DNA from 4 places in the Listeria sp. MAN/IMW/UF555 genome. Region 4 is predicted to be linked to each of the others. Evidence: riboswitches for the same ligand, from Rfam matches in the RefSeq annotation. Region 4 holds a riboswitch; each other region holds the start of a gene.
What was found. A riboswitch is a leader RNA that binds a small molecule or an ion and turns the genes downstream of it on or off. The one in region 4 is predicted to bind S-adenosylmethionine.

Region 1: another riboswitch for S-adenosylmethionine. It lies ahead of AC4PG8_RS10260 (ABC transporter substrate-binding protein); the one in region 4 lies ahead of AC4PG8_RS06835 (MetQ/NlpA family ABC transporter substrate-binding protein).
Region 2: another riboswitch for S-adenosylmethionine. It lies ahead of metK (methionine adenosyltransferase); the one in region 4 lies ahead of AC4PG8_RS06835 (MetQ/NlpA family ABC transporter substrate-binding protein).
Region 3: another riboswitch for S-adenosylmethionine. It lies ahead of AC4PG8_RS12385 (methionine ABC transporter ATP-binding protein); the one in region 4 lies ahead of AC4PG8_RS06835 (MetQ/NlpA family ABC transporter substrate-binding protein).

What each region holds. Positions count from the first base shown of each region.
Region 1 is NZ_JBZWZS010000003.1:86,175-90,021, forward strand. Features, by position in the region: gene AC4PG8_RS10255 (ABC transporter permease) at 1-161, opposite strand, end outside; gene AC4PG8_RS10260 (ABC transporter substrate-binding protein) at 263-1,837, opposite strand; SAM riboswitch class I at 1,923-2,025, opposite strand; gene AC4PG8_RS10265 (GNAT family N-acetyltransferase) at 2,166-2,444, opposite strand; gene AC4PG8_RS10270 ((4Fe-4S)-binding protein) at 2,456-2,689, opposite strand; gene AC4PG8_RS10275 (IMP dehydrogenase) at 2,856-3,847, shown strand, end outside.
Region 2 is NZ_JBZWZS010000001.1:18,354-22,200, reverse strand. Features, by position in the region: gene asnB (asparagine synthase (glutamine-hydrolyzing)) at 1-898, opposite strand, end outside; gene metK (methionine adenosyltransferase) at 1,035-2,234, opposite strand; SAM riboswitch class I at 2,342-2,450, opposite strand; gene AC4PG8_RS00120 (hypothetical protein) at 2,645-2,947, shown strand; gene AC4PG8_RS00115 (L-lactate dehydrogenase) at 3,014-3,847, opposite strand, start outside.
Region 3 is NZ_JBZWZS010000004.1:44,425-48,271, reverse strand. Features, by position in the region: gene cesR (response regulator CesR) at 1-116, shown strand, start outside; gene cesK (histidine kinase CesK) at 106-1,248, shown strand; gene AC4PG8_RS12390 (hypothetical protein) at 1,327-1,515, shown strand; SAM riboswitch class I at 1,624-1,742, shown strand; gene AC4PG8_RS12385 (methionine ABC transporter ATP-binding protein) at 1,832-2,854, shown strand; gene AC4PG8_RS12380 (methionine ABC transporter permease) at 2,851-3,525, shown strand; gene AC4PG8_RS12375 (MetQ/NlpA family ABC transporter substrate-binding protein) at 3,590-3,847, shown strand, end outside.
Region 4 is NZ_JBZWZS010000001.1:1,366,099-1,369,945, forward strand. Features, by position in the region: gene yycF (response regulator YycF) at 11-724, opposite strand; gene AC4PG8_RS06830 (pyridoxal phosphate-dependent aminotransferase) at 936-2,117, opposite strand; SAM riboswitch class I at 2,270-2,389, shown strand; gene AC4PG8_RS06835 (MetQ/NlpA family ABC transporter substrate-binding protein) at 2,500-3,321, shown strand; gene AC4PG8_RS06840 (methionine ABC transporter ATP-binding protein) at 3,336-3,847, shown strand, end outside.

The DNA of each region.
Region 1 (3,847 bases), on a different contig from region 4:
CTCTGTCTAATCCGCTCGACATCATCAGGATTCATATCAGGCGTAACAAACGAATTCACGGGATCCCCGGGCGCTAATTTTATAAGTGCAAACGAAATAATCGAGATAATAAACAGCATCGGAATAATTTGCAATACGCGTTTTATGATTGTTTTTAGCATAATTTATCTCCTATCTAAAACACTAAAAATGACAAGTAAAAACCTGAACCTGCCAAAAACAAGCATGGCAGGCCAGATTTTTTACGAATGATTTTTAATTATTATTCCGTTAAATATAGTTTAGAAAGATCACGGAACATTGTTACTGGTTGTGGTGTTGCAGCTTTTTGACCACCGTAACGGCTATCAAGAGCTAGCACTGCATTATCATAAGAAATCGGATAAATTACAGCGTCGTCAGCAATGGTGTTTTGGATTTTTTCATAGATTTCTTGACGTTCTTTATCGTCCGCAGTTACAGCACCTTTTTCCCAAAGCGCATCTAGGTCTTTGTTGTGGTAGTTTGAATAGTTGTATGGCGCATCGCTTAGGTATAGAGATTTATATGCATCAGGATCGTTCCCCATGATATAACCATTTAGTGCGATAGAGTAGTCTGCGTTTTTGCGGTCAAGTGTGATGTTGCTTAGTGCATTTGGATCTGTTGGTTTCAAGTCAAGTGTCACGCCGATTTCTTTGTATTGTTGTTGTAAGTAAAGCGCGATACTTTCTTGTGATTTACTGTTGTTTAAATAGTAAACAGTTAGTTTTTGGCTTGTATCAAAACCGCTATCTTTTACTAATTCTTTCGCTTTAGCAATGTCTTGGTCGTATGTTTCTACTTTATCTGTGAAGTATTTCGTGTTTTCTGTTAGGAACGAAGAAGCTGGTTTTGCGTATTCATCTGAACCGTAAGCTGCATCAATGATTTCTTCACGGTCAAGCGCATAAGAAAGGGCTTGGCGAAGTTCTTTTGATTTAAGAGCTGGTTGGTTTTCGTTGAACGTTGCATAGCTTAAGCGGTTTTCCGGGTAAGTGATAATGTTTACCGCGCTCGCTTTTTCTACTTTTTTTCTATCAGAAGGTTGAATGGATTTTAGGTTGATTTCGCCATTTTGCAGTGCTAAATTAGCTGCGTTTTGGTCTTTTGTGATTCGGAAAGTAACTTTATCCAATTTTGGTTTGCCGTCAAAATAGTCGTTGAATCGTTCTAGGGAAACATATTCGCCTGTTTTGTATTCAACAAATTTGTACGGACCTGAGCCGATTGGATTTTTGTTTTTATCACTTTTCTCGATGTTTTCTACCCCTTCAAAAATGTGTTTTGGAATTGGGAAGAACGTTTTAATTGTATTTTCAAAGGCTGGAGCAACAGTTGGTAATGTGAATTTCACTGTTGTGTCATCCACTGCTTCTACTTTTACAGGTTTATCATCAAAAACAAAGTTCCCACGGTTCGGGCTGTTTTGTTTTGTATCTAAAATAGAATTTACAGTAAATACTACGTCATCTGCAGTCAAAGGTTTGCCGTCATGCCAAGTTAAACCATCTTTTAGTTTCACAGTGTAAGTTAAGTTGTCGTCTGAAATATCTAAGCTTTTTGCAAGTGCCGGTTTCCCGTCAACTTCCCAAAATAGCGGTGCGTATACAGCTTGTTGAATCGTTAATGTTACACGGTCAGAAGCGTAGTTCGGATTGATAACTTCTGGATCCCCAGTAACGCCGATAATTAGAGAGCCGCCGTCTTTCGCTTTGCCTGAACCGTTTGCTTTGTCTGAACTAGCGCCAGAGCCTCCGCAAGCTGTTAACACCAAGGCAAAAACCGAGATAACCGCTACTAATAAAAATTTCTTCATCTAACAAAAACTCCCCTCTTTAAGCGCTAAAAATAACGCTTCCTCTGTTTTTTGGTCAGAATCGAAGCGCCTCATTAAAAGCTACTACTTATCTGCCAGAATATTACTTCTGATCGGAATTAGCATAGAACTTGCGCTCCGCTGCCGGGTTTCACTGGGCCGATTCCCTCCACCACTCTGGATAAGAAATTGTAATACTATTATTCCTATAAGTTTACTGTGAATTAAAGATACACTGAAAAGAACCAGATGTCAAGAAGAGAAAACTGGATTTTTAAAAATAATTTTATAAAAAAATAGACTGGGTTTGTTCCCAGTCTACGCTTAATTATTTATCGGCTTGAACTTCCTGATATTCTGGCTTCTTAGAAAACTCAGCTTTTGCAAACGGGCAAAGCGGAATAATTTTCTTTCCTTCCGTTTTTGCTTTCTCGACAGCGCGTTTTACAAGTTCTTGCGCTATCCCCTGACCACGAGCAGCATCATCCACACCAGTATGGTCAATAATAAACATGTCTTCTCCAGTTGGAACGAAAGTCACTTCACCGACCTCTACACCTTCCTCATTTACTGCATAAATTCTGTTTTCACCGTTTTTATATTCCATTTGTTATCCTCCTATTTCTCTATATATTGAAGCGCTCCACTTGGGCAAGTATGAATCACCCGTTTTGCCTCTTCTTTTGGTACGTTATCTGGCATAATCCATGGTTTTCTATCCAAATTAAAAAGTTCTGCGTTACCTTTTACACAATTACCGGAATGTGCGCAAATATTCGTATTAAAATAAATATCTACATCTGCCCCGCGATACTTGCGGTAGCCTTGTTCTAATAGTGTTTCTTCTTCCATCTGATTACCTCCTTCGCCAAAATTTCCTTACGTTTAGTATATTCCACTCATCTACTAAAAGAAAACGTCCCGAAAAAGCATCCCAGTCATTGACTTTCAAGCCAGTTATTGAAATAATAAAGATATTTTATAAGTACATTTAACAATAGAAGAAGGAGTGGAAATAATGGCATTTTATTTTGAAGAACCGTCCCGCACATTTAGTGAGTTTTTACTAGTTCCAGGCTACTCATCGGCTGAATGTGTACCAACAAACGTTAGCTTAAAAACACCGATTGTAAAATTTAAAAAAGGGGAAGAATCTGCTATCACAATGAACATTCCGCTTGTTTCCGCAATTATGCAAGCTGTTTCTGATGATAACATGGGAATTGCTCTCGCTAAAGAAGGCGGCGTATCCTTCATTTTCGGCTCCCAATCAATCGAAAGTGAGGCTGCAATGGTTTCTCGCGTGAAAAATCATAAAGCTGGATTCGTCATTAGCGATTCTAATATCAGCCCAGATAAAACCCTCCAAGACATTCTTGATTTAAAAGAAAAAACTGGTCATTCTACAGTTGCAGTTACAGAAGACGGCACAGCGCACGGTAAATTACTTGGAATCGTGACAAGTCGCGACTACCGAGTGACGCGTATGAGTCCTGATGAAAAAGTAGCAGATTTCATGACGCCTTTTGAAAAACTAGTTACTGCTAAAAAATCGACCACTTTAAAAGAAGCTAACAACATTATTTGGGACCACAAATTAAATGCTTTACCACTTGTAGACGATAACGAACACTTGGTTCACATGGTGTTCCGCAAAGACTACGACTCAAATAAAGAAAACAAATTAGAATTACTTGATTCCTCCAAACGTTATGTAGTTGGAGCTGGAATTAACACACGCGACTATGAAGAACGTGTTCCCGCTCTAGTAGAAGCTGGCGCAGATATTCTTTGTATCGATTCTTCTGAAGGTTATTCTGAATGGCAAAAACGCACACTTGACTACGTTCGCGGTAAATACGGCGATACAGTCAAAGTCGGCGCAGGGAATGTTGTTGACCGAGATGGCTTCCGTTATCTTGCAGAAGCTGGCGCAGATTTCGTTAAAGTTGGCGTTGGTGGTGGCTCCATCTGTATCACACGTGAACAAAAAGGTATCGGCCGCGGACA
Region 2 (3,847 bases), 1.3 Mb from region 4:
CATCGATTTCACTGAAACCATCGCGTTCAAAACCAACAGAGAATGTTTTAATTGCAGGATGATATTCTTTGGCAATTGCAGCAATAATCGATGAATCAATACCACCAGATAGGAATGAACCAACTGGTACATCGGAGCGCATATGCATTTTAACAGAATCATACATCACGTCACGCACTTCTTTAATCCATGCGTCTTCTGATTTAGTTACTGGTGCAAAAGATGCTTTCCAATAAGTAGTAATCTCCATTGGTTGACCGATTTTTTTCGTGAACTGATGCCCTGGTTCTAAGCGTTTTACATTTTTAGTTAAGGAATCTGGTTCTGGAACGAATTGATAAGTCATATAGTTTTGTAATGAAACTTCATCTAGTTCTTTTTCTTTTAAAGCATGTAAAATGGATTTCTTTTCAGAACCCATAAATAGCTTACCGTCTTCTTCTGCATAGAAAAATGGTTTAATGCCGAATGGGTCGCGTGCGCCGTAAACAAGTTCTTCTTGTTTATCCCAAATAACGAAACCAAACATCCCACGAAGACGTTCTGCTGTTTTTTCTTTGTATTTCGCATATGTAGCGATAATTACTTCTGTATCACTTTCGGTTTCAAATGTCATTCCTTCAGCAACTAATTGCTCGCGGAGTTCCACATAGTTATAAACTTCTCCATTAAAAATAATCCAGTAACGTTCATTTTCATACGTTAACGGTTGATGACCGTTTTCTACATCAATAATACTTAAACGGCGGAAACCAAACTGCACGTGATCATCTGTGAAGTATCCTTCATCATCTGGCCCACGGTGCGTAATCATACTGTTCATTTGTCTAAAGGTTTCTTTATCAGCGCCAGTAATTTCTGTAATGCGGTCATGTACGCATCCTACAAATCCACACATGGTAACATTTCTCCTCTATATAGATAATCATTTTATCTTTTTTTCACAACGTCTATCATATCATAACTAGGCTTTCTTTGCACTGTTTAGGAAAGAAAAAAACCGAACATTCCTCACAAGAAATGTTCGGTTAAGCTTATTTTACGATTAATTTTTTTAAGGCTTCTGCTTTATCCGTTCTTTCCCAAGGTAAATCAAGGTCGCTACGGCCAAAATGACCAAATGCAGCTGTTTGACGATAAATTGGGCGACGTAAATCAAGCATATGGATTATCCCAGCTGGGCGTAAGTCAAATAGCTCATTAACGCCATCAATTAGTTCTTGTTCTGAATAGTCACTTGTTCCATATGTGTCAATCGAAATGGAAACTGGACGCGCAACTCCGATGGCATATGCAACTTGTACTTCTACTTTTTTAGCAAGTCCAGCAGCAACGATATTTTTAGCGACATATCTTGCAGCATAAGCACCCGAACGGTCTACTTTGGTTGGATCTTTACCAGAAAATGCTCCCCCGCCGTGACGCGCATAACCACCGTATGTATCCACGATAATTTTACGGCCAGTAAGTCCAGCATCGCCAAGTGGTCCACCAATAACAAAGCGGCCAGTTGGATTAATAAAGTATTTCGTATTTTCATCTAAGAAAGAAGCATCAATTACTTCTGGGAATAGATGTGTGTGTAAATCTTTCGCGATTTGTTCTTGTGTGATGTCAGGATGATGTTGCGTTGAAACAACAATTGTATCAATGCGAACAGGTTGATTAAATTCATCATATTCTACAGTTACTTGTGTTTTCGCATCTGGTCGTAAATAATCTAATTTATTCGTTTTGCGTAATTCTGTTAACTTGCGTGCTAAGCCATGTGCCAAAAAGATTGGTAGTGGCATTAACTCTTCTGTTTCATCTGTAGCAAAGCCAAACATCAAACCTTGATCTCCTGCCCCAATTGCTTCAATAGCAGCATCAATTTCGCTGCCACTTCTTGATTCTAGTGCCTCATCCACACCTTGCGCAATATCTGGTGATTGTTCGTCAATAGCCGTTAAAACAGCACATGTCTCTGCATCAAAACCATATTTTGCTCGAGTATAGCCGATTTCTTTAATAGTATCACGAACGATTTTAGGAATATCTACATATACAGAAGTAGTAATCTCACCTGCTACTAAAACTAAACCAGTTGTCACAGTAGTCTCACAAGCGACACGTGCGTCTGGATCTTTTGAAATAATTGCATCTAAAATTGCATCAGATATTTGATCTGCAATTTTATCTGGATGTCCATCAGAAACCGATTCCGATGTAAATAGATGACGGTTTTTAGCCAATTTTATTTTCCTCCTTTAGTTCTCTCCAAATACGTCTCATATAAAAAGCCTCTCTCTATTTTGCACGAAACGCGCACGAATAGAGAAAGGCTATAATTATACCTTTGCTCTCATCGTTCAGGAGATATTACTCCTGCAACAGATTAGCACCTTTCACTTATATGTGTAGGTTGCTGGGCTTCAAAGGGTCAGTCCCTCTACCGCTCTGGATAAGAGATAAATTTTAATTCTAAGATAGAATACCATAAACTGAGGCTATATGCAATAAAAATTCGGTTTTGTCTTGATTTCCATTTTCAAAAAACAGTAAAAAAATGCCTTCCATTATTTTTCGCTTATCATTATTTCCATCCTGTGGTATGATAGATGGATAAAAAAGATGTTTTACTTATCTAAAGGAGATTGTATCTATGAGTTTAATTACGTTATCCTTGATTATTTTTCTTGGGTTTTTAGCCGTTGTATGTTTATTTGATTTTGTTTTTCGTTGGTATTGGTTTAAATATTTCTTAGCAACAATGGGATTAATTGCAAGTGGTGTGGTATTTTTCATCAGTTTCTACGGTGGTGGGATGTCACAAACAGAAATCGCTATTGCTATTTTTATTGGTTCATTTGGTGAATATGTCGTATCACTTATTATTAGCCTAGTTCGCTTTATTTCAAAAAAATCAAAAAAACCTAAACAAAAGAAAAAAGTCAAAACAGCTTAAAAAACTAGCTACGTTAAAAGATGATAATCTTTAATGTAGCTAGTTTTTTTATGGATAATTTTAAATCTAAAGCAAGTCGAAAGCTTTACGGATAACTTCCGCTGAATGTTCAAAATTAGTTTGTTCTTCTTTAGTTAGTGGTGGTTTTATCGTATCTAAAACCCCATTTGCTCCAATAAGCGCTGGTTGGCCGATATATGTATTTGTTTGTTCTGAAAAAACAGCTAACGGAAATACTTGTTTTGCATCTGTTAAGAGAGCATCAACAATTCCCGCTGTAGCAGTAGCAATTCCAAAACTCGTCCAACCTTTCCCCGTTAAAATATTCCAGCCACCACCGCGTACTGCATCTTTTAAAGCAGGTAAATCAAGCGGTGTCTTCGTTTTATAATCAGTGATATTGACGCCACCGATTTTCACAGTTGACCACGCAACGAATTGTGATTCACCGTGCTCGCCAAGAACGTACCCCTCGATGCTTTTAGGATTAATATGTAAAGCTTCTCCAACTACTCTTCTCATTCTAGCAGTATCAAGCGATGTCCCTGTTCCAAATACACGGGAACGATCAAAACCAGATATTTTTTGAATGAGCATGGTAATAACATCACACGGATTAGTAATATTCACAAAAATCCCTTTAAAACCTGTCGCTAAAATTTTCGGCACAATCTCCGTTACCGAACGACTTGTTTCAACGAGTTCTTCCATACGATCTTCTCGTAGTAATGTTTCCGGACCAACAGCCATCACAATAATATCTGCATCTGAAAGAGCTTCCCAGTTATTCGCTGTAATGGTTGTATAGGAACGAGTCATCGATGCCATATCGCGTAACTCAAGCGCTTCACTCTCTGCTTTTGCTTCTATTTTATCAATTATAACGATTTCATCACAAAT
Region 3 (3,847 bases), on a different contig from region 4:
CGAGTAAAACGGTCATGGTCCATATTAGCAACTTGCGTGATAAATTGAGAGATGCTATGGGCGGAGAAAATGTGATTAAGACAATATGGGGAGTAGGGTACAAAATTGAAATCTAGACTGGAAGTGTTGTTTACGAAAATTAGCCATGTGATGAATGTTTGGCAGGCGACTTTTTTTGCAATAGTGTCTTGGGTTTTTGCTTTGATTACTGTCCAAACTATTTATTTGTGGAGTATTTCTATTCGTGATGATTCTTTGTTTTTACGTGAAGTGACGCAATCTATGGTTCAACTTTTTGGGCCGAATAAATATACTCGGATAATGCAGTCGTTTTGGATGTTATCGCTGAAGTTTTTAATTATCTTTTTGATTGCTTGTTTATTCTTTGCATTCTTTTATCGATTGATGCGTCAGCGGATATTAAAAAAACAACTACGAACGATTAATTTTGCTTTAAATGATGGAAAGCCGGTTGATACAGAAAGTTTTGTCCCGGAAATTCAAGAACTTGAGCGAAACATTGAAAATATGCGTGAACGACAAAATAAATTAATGAAAAAGGAAGAACAGGCGCAGCAAGCTAGGAATGACTTGATTACGAATGTCTCACATGATTTGCGGACGCCTTTAACGTCGATTTTAGGATATTTAAGTTATATTCATGAGGATCGTTATCGTGATGAGATTGAGCTGCGTTATTATACGGAACTTGTTTACGGAAAAGCGCGTCATCTGCATAAACTGATTGATGATTTATTCTCTTATACTAGGCTTGATAGTGTTGATTACCAATTGAAAAAAGACGAACTAGACATCATTGAATTACTCAGACAATTAGTAGCAGAATATGACGGACGAGCTGCAGAACGAAATATGCAGATAATCGAACATTTTGATGCCAATAAACTCATCATTGGTGGCGATGGTAACCAAATTATGCGTTTGTTTGAGAATTTATTTTCCAATGCGCTTAGATACGGAGAAGGAAATAAACAAATTGATGTAAGCGCGAAAAAAGAAGATCATATGGCTGTTGTGCGGGTCACTAATTACGGTGAAGAGATTCCAACCGTTGATTTGCCTTATTTATTTGAACGTTTTTATAAAGTAGATAAAAACCGGACAACAACGGGGACTGGTTTAGGCCTTGCAATTGCTAAGTCTATCGTTGAAAAACACGGCGGAATTGTTACCGCAGAAAGCAAACATCGCAAAACAAGTTTTATCGTCAAATTGCCGCTCATTTAATCTTTAAAAATTCTTAAATGTTTCTTTCCTTGTGATTTATGTTCTTTCAGTAGAATATAAATCACGGAGGAGAGAAAAATGAAAAAACATATTGTTTTAATTGTTGTTGCTTGTATCACAGTCATTGCGGTATTTATGTACATAATTCAAGTCAATAGTAGCGAACTTAAATATCAAAATAGAGCTCAGATTAAAATAGCCTCTCAGTTAGCTAGCCAGGAACATTCGGGAGAAAATAATATTATTAGTGAAGTAAATTACAAATAGATGCGTATAAATAAAAAAGTTATTGACAAAGTGTGACGGAAAAGGTAATATGAAAAAACAAGAAACGTCACTATAGTCACAAATGAAGTGATATAATAATATGTAGAAATCTTATCCAGAGTGGTGGAGGGAAATGCCCTGTGAAACCCAGCAACCTAAACAATAATTCATTATGTGTTTAAGGTGCTAAGTCATGCAGAACAACGATTTGTTCTGAAAGATGAGAAGGAAGTTAGCCCATTTGAAAAAATGCTGCCTTTCTGCTCATTAGCAGGAAGGCTTTTTTGTATATCAGAATGTAGAAAAGGTGATAGAGATGATTACGTTACAGAACGTCGTAAAAGAATATACGTCCAGAAATAACAAAGTTCTCGCAGTCGACCATGTCGATTTAGAAATTGAACAAGGTGAGATTTTCGGAGTAGTTGGTTATTCAGGGGCTGGTAAAAGTACACTAATCCGAATGTTCAATGGATTAGAACTACCAACTGAAGGATCTGTTGAAGTAGATAACCTACTAATTAGCCAAATTCGTGGTAGTAAATTAAGAAAAGCGCGCCAACAAATCGGAATGATATTTCAACATTTTAATTTATTATGGTCAAGAACTGTTGCAGAAAATATCGCGTTTCCATTAGAAATTGCTGGTGTTCGCGGTGAGAAAAGACGTTTTCGGGTCAATGAACTAATCCGACTCGTTGGCTTAGAAGGAAAAGAAAACGCCTATCCAGCTGAACTAAGTGGTGGGCAAAAACAGCGCGTAGGTATTGCAAGAGCGCTCGCGAATAATCCTAAAGTATTGCTTTGTGATGAAGCTACATCCGCACTAGATCCACAAACAACCGATGAAGTTTTAGAATTACTGCTAGACATAAATAAACGCCTCAACCTAACTATCATCGTTATCACCCACGAAATGCACGTTATCCGTAAAATCTGTAATCGCGTGGCAGTCATGGAAAACGGGAAAGTTGCTGAACTCGGTGACGTACTAGACGTTTTCCGCCATCCTAAAGAAAAAGTAACGCAGCGCTTCGTCCGCCAAGTAACTGATTCAGACGAAACGGAAGAACTAATCCATCTATTACTCGATAATTACGCAGAAGGTAAAATCGTTAAACTACTCTTCATGAGTGAAAATGCAACTCAACCAGTTATCTCTCAAGTAGCAAAAGAAAATGATGTCTTGCTAAATGTCCTTCATGGGAACTTAACTCAAACGCAAAACGGCGCATACGGAACATTGTATGTCCAAGTTCTAGGCACAGAAGAAGCGATAGAAGCCAGTCTAACACAGCTACGTCAACTTAAAGTAGAAACGGAAGTGTTAGAACGATGACGAAATTACAAGAGTTATTTCCAAATGTTGATTTTCAAATGATGTGGGTTGCCACACAAGAAACGCTATATATGACACTTACTTCATTATTTGCAGTTTTTTTACTAGGAATCGTGCTAGGATTATTACTATTTTTAACCAATAATAAAAAACATGCCGGAGCGCGCATTTTATACTGGATCACAGCAATCCTTGTTAATGTGTTCCGTTCCATTCCTTTTATTATTTTAATCGTGTTACTTTTACCGATGACAAAATCGTTAGTCGGAACCGTAATTGGACCGAAAGCAGCACTTCCAGCTTTAATTATCTCAGCAGCTCCGTTCTATGGTCGGATGGTAGAAATTGCTTTTCGCGAAGTAGACAAAGGCGTTATTGAAGCCGCTAAATCCATGGGCGCGAATATGTTTACTATTATTGGTAAAGTGCTCATCCCAGAAGCCTTACCAGCGATTATTTCTGGTATTACAGTGACAGCAATTTCACTTGTTGGATTCACAGCGATGGCCGGCGTCATTGGTGCAGGTGGGCTTGGAAATACAGCTTATCTTGAAGGATTCCAACGTGGACAACCTGATGTAACGGTACTTGCGACAATTATTATTTTAATCATCGTCTTTATTTTCCAATTTATCGGCGACTTCCTAACAAAACGAACCGATAAACGCTAATCAATGTATATGAAGAAATTTATATAAAAAAACGCGGAATCCCCGCAAAAAAGGAGAGAATTTCATGAAAAAGGTTCTTGGTTTAATTTTCACATTAAGTTTAGTTTTAGTACTTACAGCTTGCGGTGGCTCCTCAGATAAAGCTTCATCTAGTAAAGACGATAATAAATTGGTAGTGGGTGCGTCAAATACACCCCATGCTCAAATCTTAGAACAAGCAAAACCAATCCTGAAAGATAAAGGGATTGACTTGAAAATTGTTAAATATACAGACTACGTTATGCCTAATAAAGCCCTAGAAGAAGGCGATTTAGATGCTAAC
Region 4 (3,847 bases):
TCTTGTTTATTTATTCTTGTTCTGGATTGCGTAAATAATAACCAACGCCGCGTCTTGTAACTAACCACGCTGGATGGCTTGGATTATCTTCAATTTTTTCGCGTAGACGTCGAACAGTAACATCGACCGTACGAACATCACCGAAGTAATCATAGCCCCAAACTGTTTGAAGTAAATGTTCTCTTGTCATGACTTGACCCATATGTTTGGCTAGATAATGAAGTAATTCGAATTCACGATGCGTAAGTTCGATTGTTTCGCCACGTTTTGAAGCAACATATGCGTCTGGATGAATAATTAATGAACCAATTTCTAATTCACTGTTTTCTTCTTCCTCGGCAGCGTTTGAGCTTACTTGGCTATGACGGCGCAAGTTGGCTTTCACACGAGCGATTAATTCGCGGTTACTAAATGGTTTCGTAACGTAATCATCGGCACCAAGTTCAAGTCCGATAACTTTATCAATTTCGGAATCTTTTGCAGTTACCATAATTATTGGCATATCATACTTCTTACGTACTTCACGACATACCTCAATACCATCACGACCTGGAAGCATAATGTCCAGTAAAATCAAATCTGGCTGAACTTCTTCTACAAGTTCTAACGCTTCATCGCCATCATAGGCGCAATATACATCAAAGCCTTCTTTATTTAGATTAAACTTAACTATATCCGCAATCGGTTTTTCGTCATCTACTACAAGAATTTTCTTTTCTGCCATTTTTTTACAGTCCTCTCATTCCTGGATTTCGCCGGCTTTAACCGGGACAGATACTTTTTATTTAATGCAAAAAAATCTCACTAAATACTTTAAATTCCGGCCTGTCTTCATAAAACAACATGCTAAGAATAGACTTACTAATCAATTATAACACATACAGTTAATTATCTGAATTATTACAAGCTATTTTCTCTTAAAATCACATAATCTCTTAATTTTGTGCCACTTTATCAAATAAATGTAGCTTGGAAATTCGCGCCACTGCCTCTTCTAATCGTTTTTCATCCATTAAAAGTCCTACGCGTACATAACCCTCACCGAAAGTTCCGAAACCACTTCCGTCAGCAACAGCTACACTAACCTCATTTAATAAGTAATCCGCGAATTCACTACTTGTAAACTCTTTTGGAACGGGCATCCATGCAAAAAAAGAGCCCGCTGGAGCAATTGCTTCCCAACCAATTTTATCACAAGCAGCTATAAATGCATTTCTACGGCTTTCATAACGAGCATTTAATTCTTGTACACAAGTTTGATCGCCTGTGAGCGCCTCAATTGCAGCATCTTGAATACCTGGGAATAAACTTACATACATATGATCTTGAATGAGGTTGATTGCTTCGACAACGTCTTTATTCCCAACAGCAAATCCTACGCGCCAGCCAGCCATATTGTATGTTTTCGAAAGCGTATAAAGTTCGATTCCAATCTCTTTTGCTCCTGGAGTTTCTAAAAAGCTAATCGGTTTCTTCCCATCAAAACCAATACCACCATAAGCAAAATCATGTGCAATCGTGATATTGTTTTCTTTAGCAAAAGCAACCGTTTCTTCAAAAAAGTGAGTCGTAGCAACCGCGCCAGTGGGGTTATTTGGATAATTTAAATACATCAACTCCGCTTTTTTCGCAATTTCTTCAGGAATTTTATTAAAATCTGGTAAAAAGTTATTTTCAGCAATAAGTGGCATTGTTTCGAACTGAACTTCTCCTAAAACGGCTCCTGATAAATAATCTGGGTAGCCCGGATCTGGTAAAAGCATTACGTCACCTGGATCCATTAAACACATTGGCAGTTCAACAAGCCCTGTTTTCGTCCCAAATAAAATGGCTACTTCTGTATTTGGATCGATGGTTACATTATATTCACGCGCATAAAAATCAGCCGCGGCTTGTTTAAGTTCCTGTTTTCCACGAAACAACGAATATTTATGATTGATTGGATTTTCTGAAGCTGTTTTCATTGCTTCCACGATATGCTTGGGTGTTGGCTGGTCTGGATTTCCTTGACCTAGATTAATCACGTCATGACCTTCTTCCACTTTCTTTCCCACTTTTTCTACAAGGCTAGAAAAAAATTGATCTGGTAAATTTTGCAAGCGTTTGGAAATTTTCATTTGGCACCCGTCCTTTTCAAGTTTCATTGATTAAAATAGTAAAGTTTTCTGAAGTATTTGTCCAGTATGATTTTTTTTAAACTTAAAAAAGCATTGACAAATTATCTTAAAATGCGTATATTTTTAACTAACAGGTTTTTCTAAAATATTTTCTCTTATCGAGAGCGGCAGAGGGACTGGCCCGATGAAGCCCGGCAACCTAACTTTATTTAAGCGTAAAGTGAAGGTGCTAATTCCAGCAAAATGGTGTATTCCGTTTTGGTAGATGAGAGGAGCTGGATATGTTCGACTTTCCACTTCTCTATTCTAAATAGAGAAGTTTTTTTATTGCTTTCATGAATAAATCTGGATAAATAATCAACATACTAGGGAGGAAAAAAAGATGAGAAAATTAACAAAAGGGTTAGGAATTTTACTTGCATCAAGCCTTATTCTAGGTTTAGCAGCATGTGGAGGCGGAAGTGACGATAAAGCCTTAAGCACAAAAGAAATCACCATTGGAACAACAGCAGGACCTCACCAACAAATCGCTGAAGAAGTTCAAAAATTAGCGAAAAAAGACGGCCTTGAAATCAAAATCAAAACTTTTGATGATTATAATACACCAAATACAGCTTTAAACGACGGTGACCTCGATGCGAATAACTACCAAACAATCCCGTTCTTAGAGCAACAAAAGAAAGATAAAGGCTACAAATTAGACGTTGCTTTTAAAACAGTAGCATTCCCAATGGGTGTTTACTCCAACGATATTAAAGACTTAAAAGATCTTAAAAAAGGCGACAAAATTGCCGTTCCAAACGATCCAAGTAACGAATACCGTGGTTTAAAACTATTTGAAGATGCTGGCATTATTAAATTAAAAGATGGCGTGGAAGAAAAAGCAACAAAAAAAGACATTGCTGAAAACCCACTTGACCTTGAAATCGTTGAACTTGAAGCTTCTCAAATCCCTGCACAATTAGATGAAGTTGCAGCAGCAGCTATCAATACTAACTTCGCAATGGGTGCTGGACTTTCTATTAATAAAGACGCAATTTACCATGAACCAACAAAAGACAATCCATATCCAAACGTATTTGTTATTCGTAGCGAAAACAAAGATGATGAAGTCGTTAAAACATTAGAAAAATACTACCATTCTGATGACGTAAAAGCATTTATTGAAAAAGAATTTAATGGGTCTGTAGTACCTGCATTCTAGGGAGTTGTTTTATTTTGATCGAATTACATCAAGTTTCAAAGTCATTTAATGTAAATGGAAAAACCGTAGAAGCCGTCAAAAATGTTTCTATTACAGTCGAAAAAGGAGAAATTTTCGGTGTCGTTGGTTACAGTGGCGCCGGAAAAAGTACGCTCGTTCGTTGCATCAACTTGCTTGAACGTCCTGATGCCGGCCAAGTTTTAATTGACGGGAAGAATTTGTCTACCCTCTCAAGTAAAGAACTTCGTGTCGCTCGTCGGAAAATTGGTATGATTTTCCAAGGATATAACTTACTTAAAACCGCAACTGTCTATGATAACATTGCCAAACCGTTAAAATTAGAAGGTGTTCCAAAAGACGAAATCGAGATTCGCGTAAATAAATACTTGTCGATTGTTGGCTTAGAGGATAAAAGAAGCAATTATCCAAGTCAGCTTTCTGGCGGTCAAAAACAACGTGTTGCGATTGCTCGTGCTCTTGCGCATGAACCAGAAATTCTTTTAAGCGATGAAGCGACAAGTGCTTT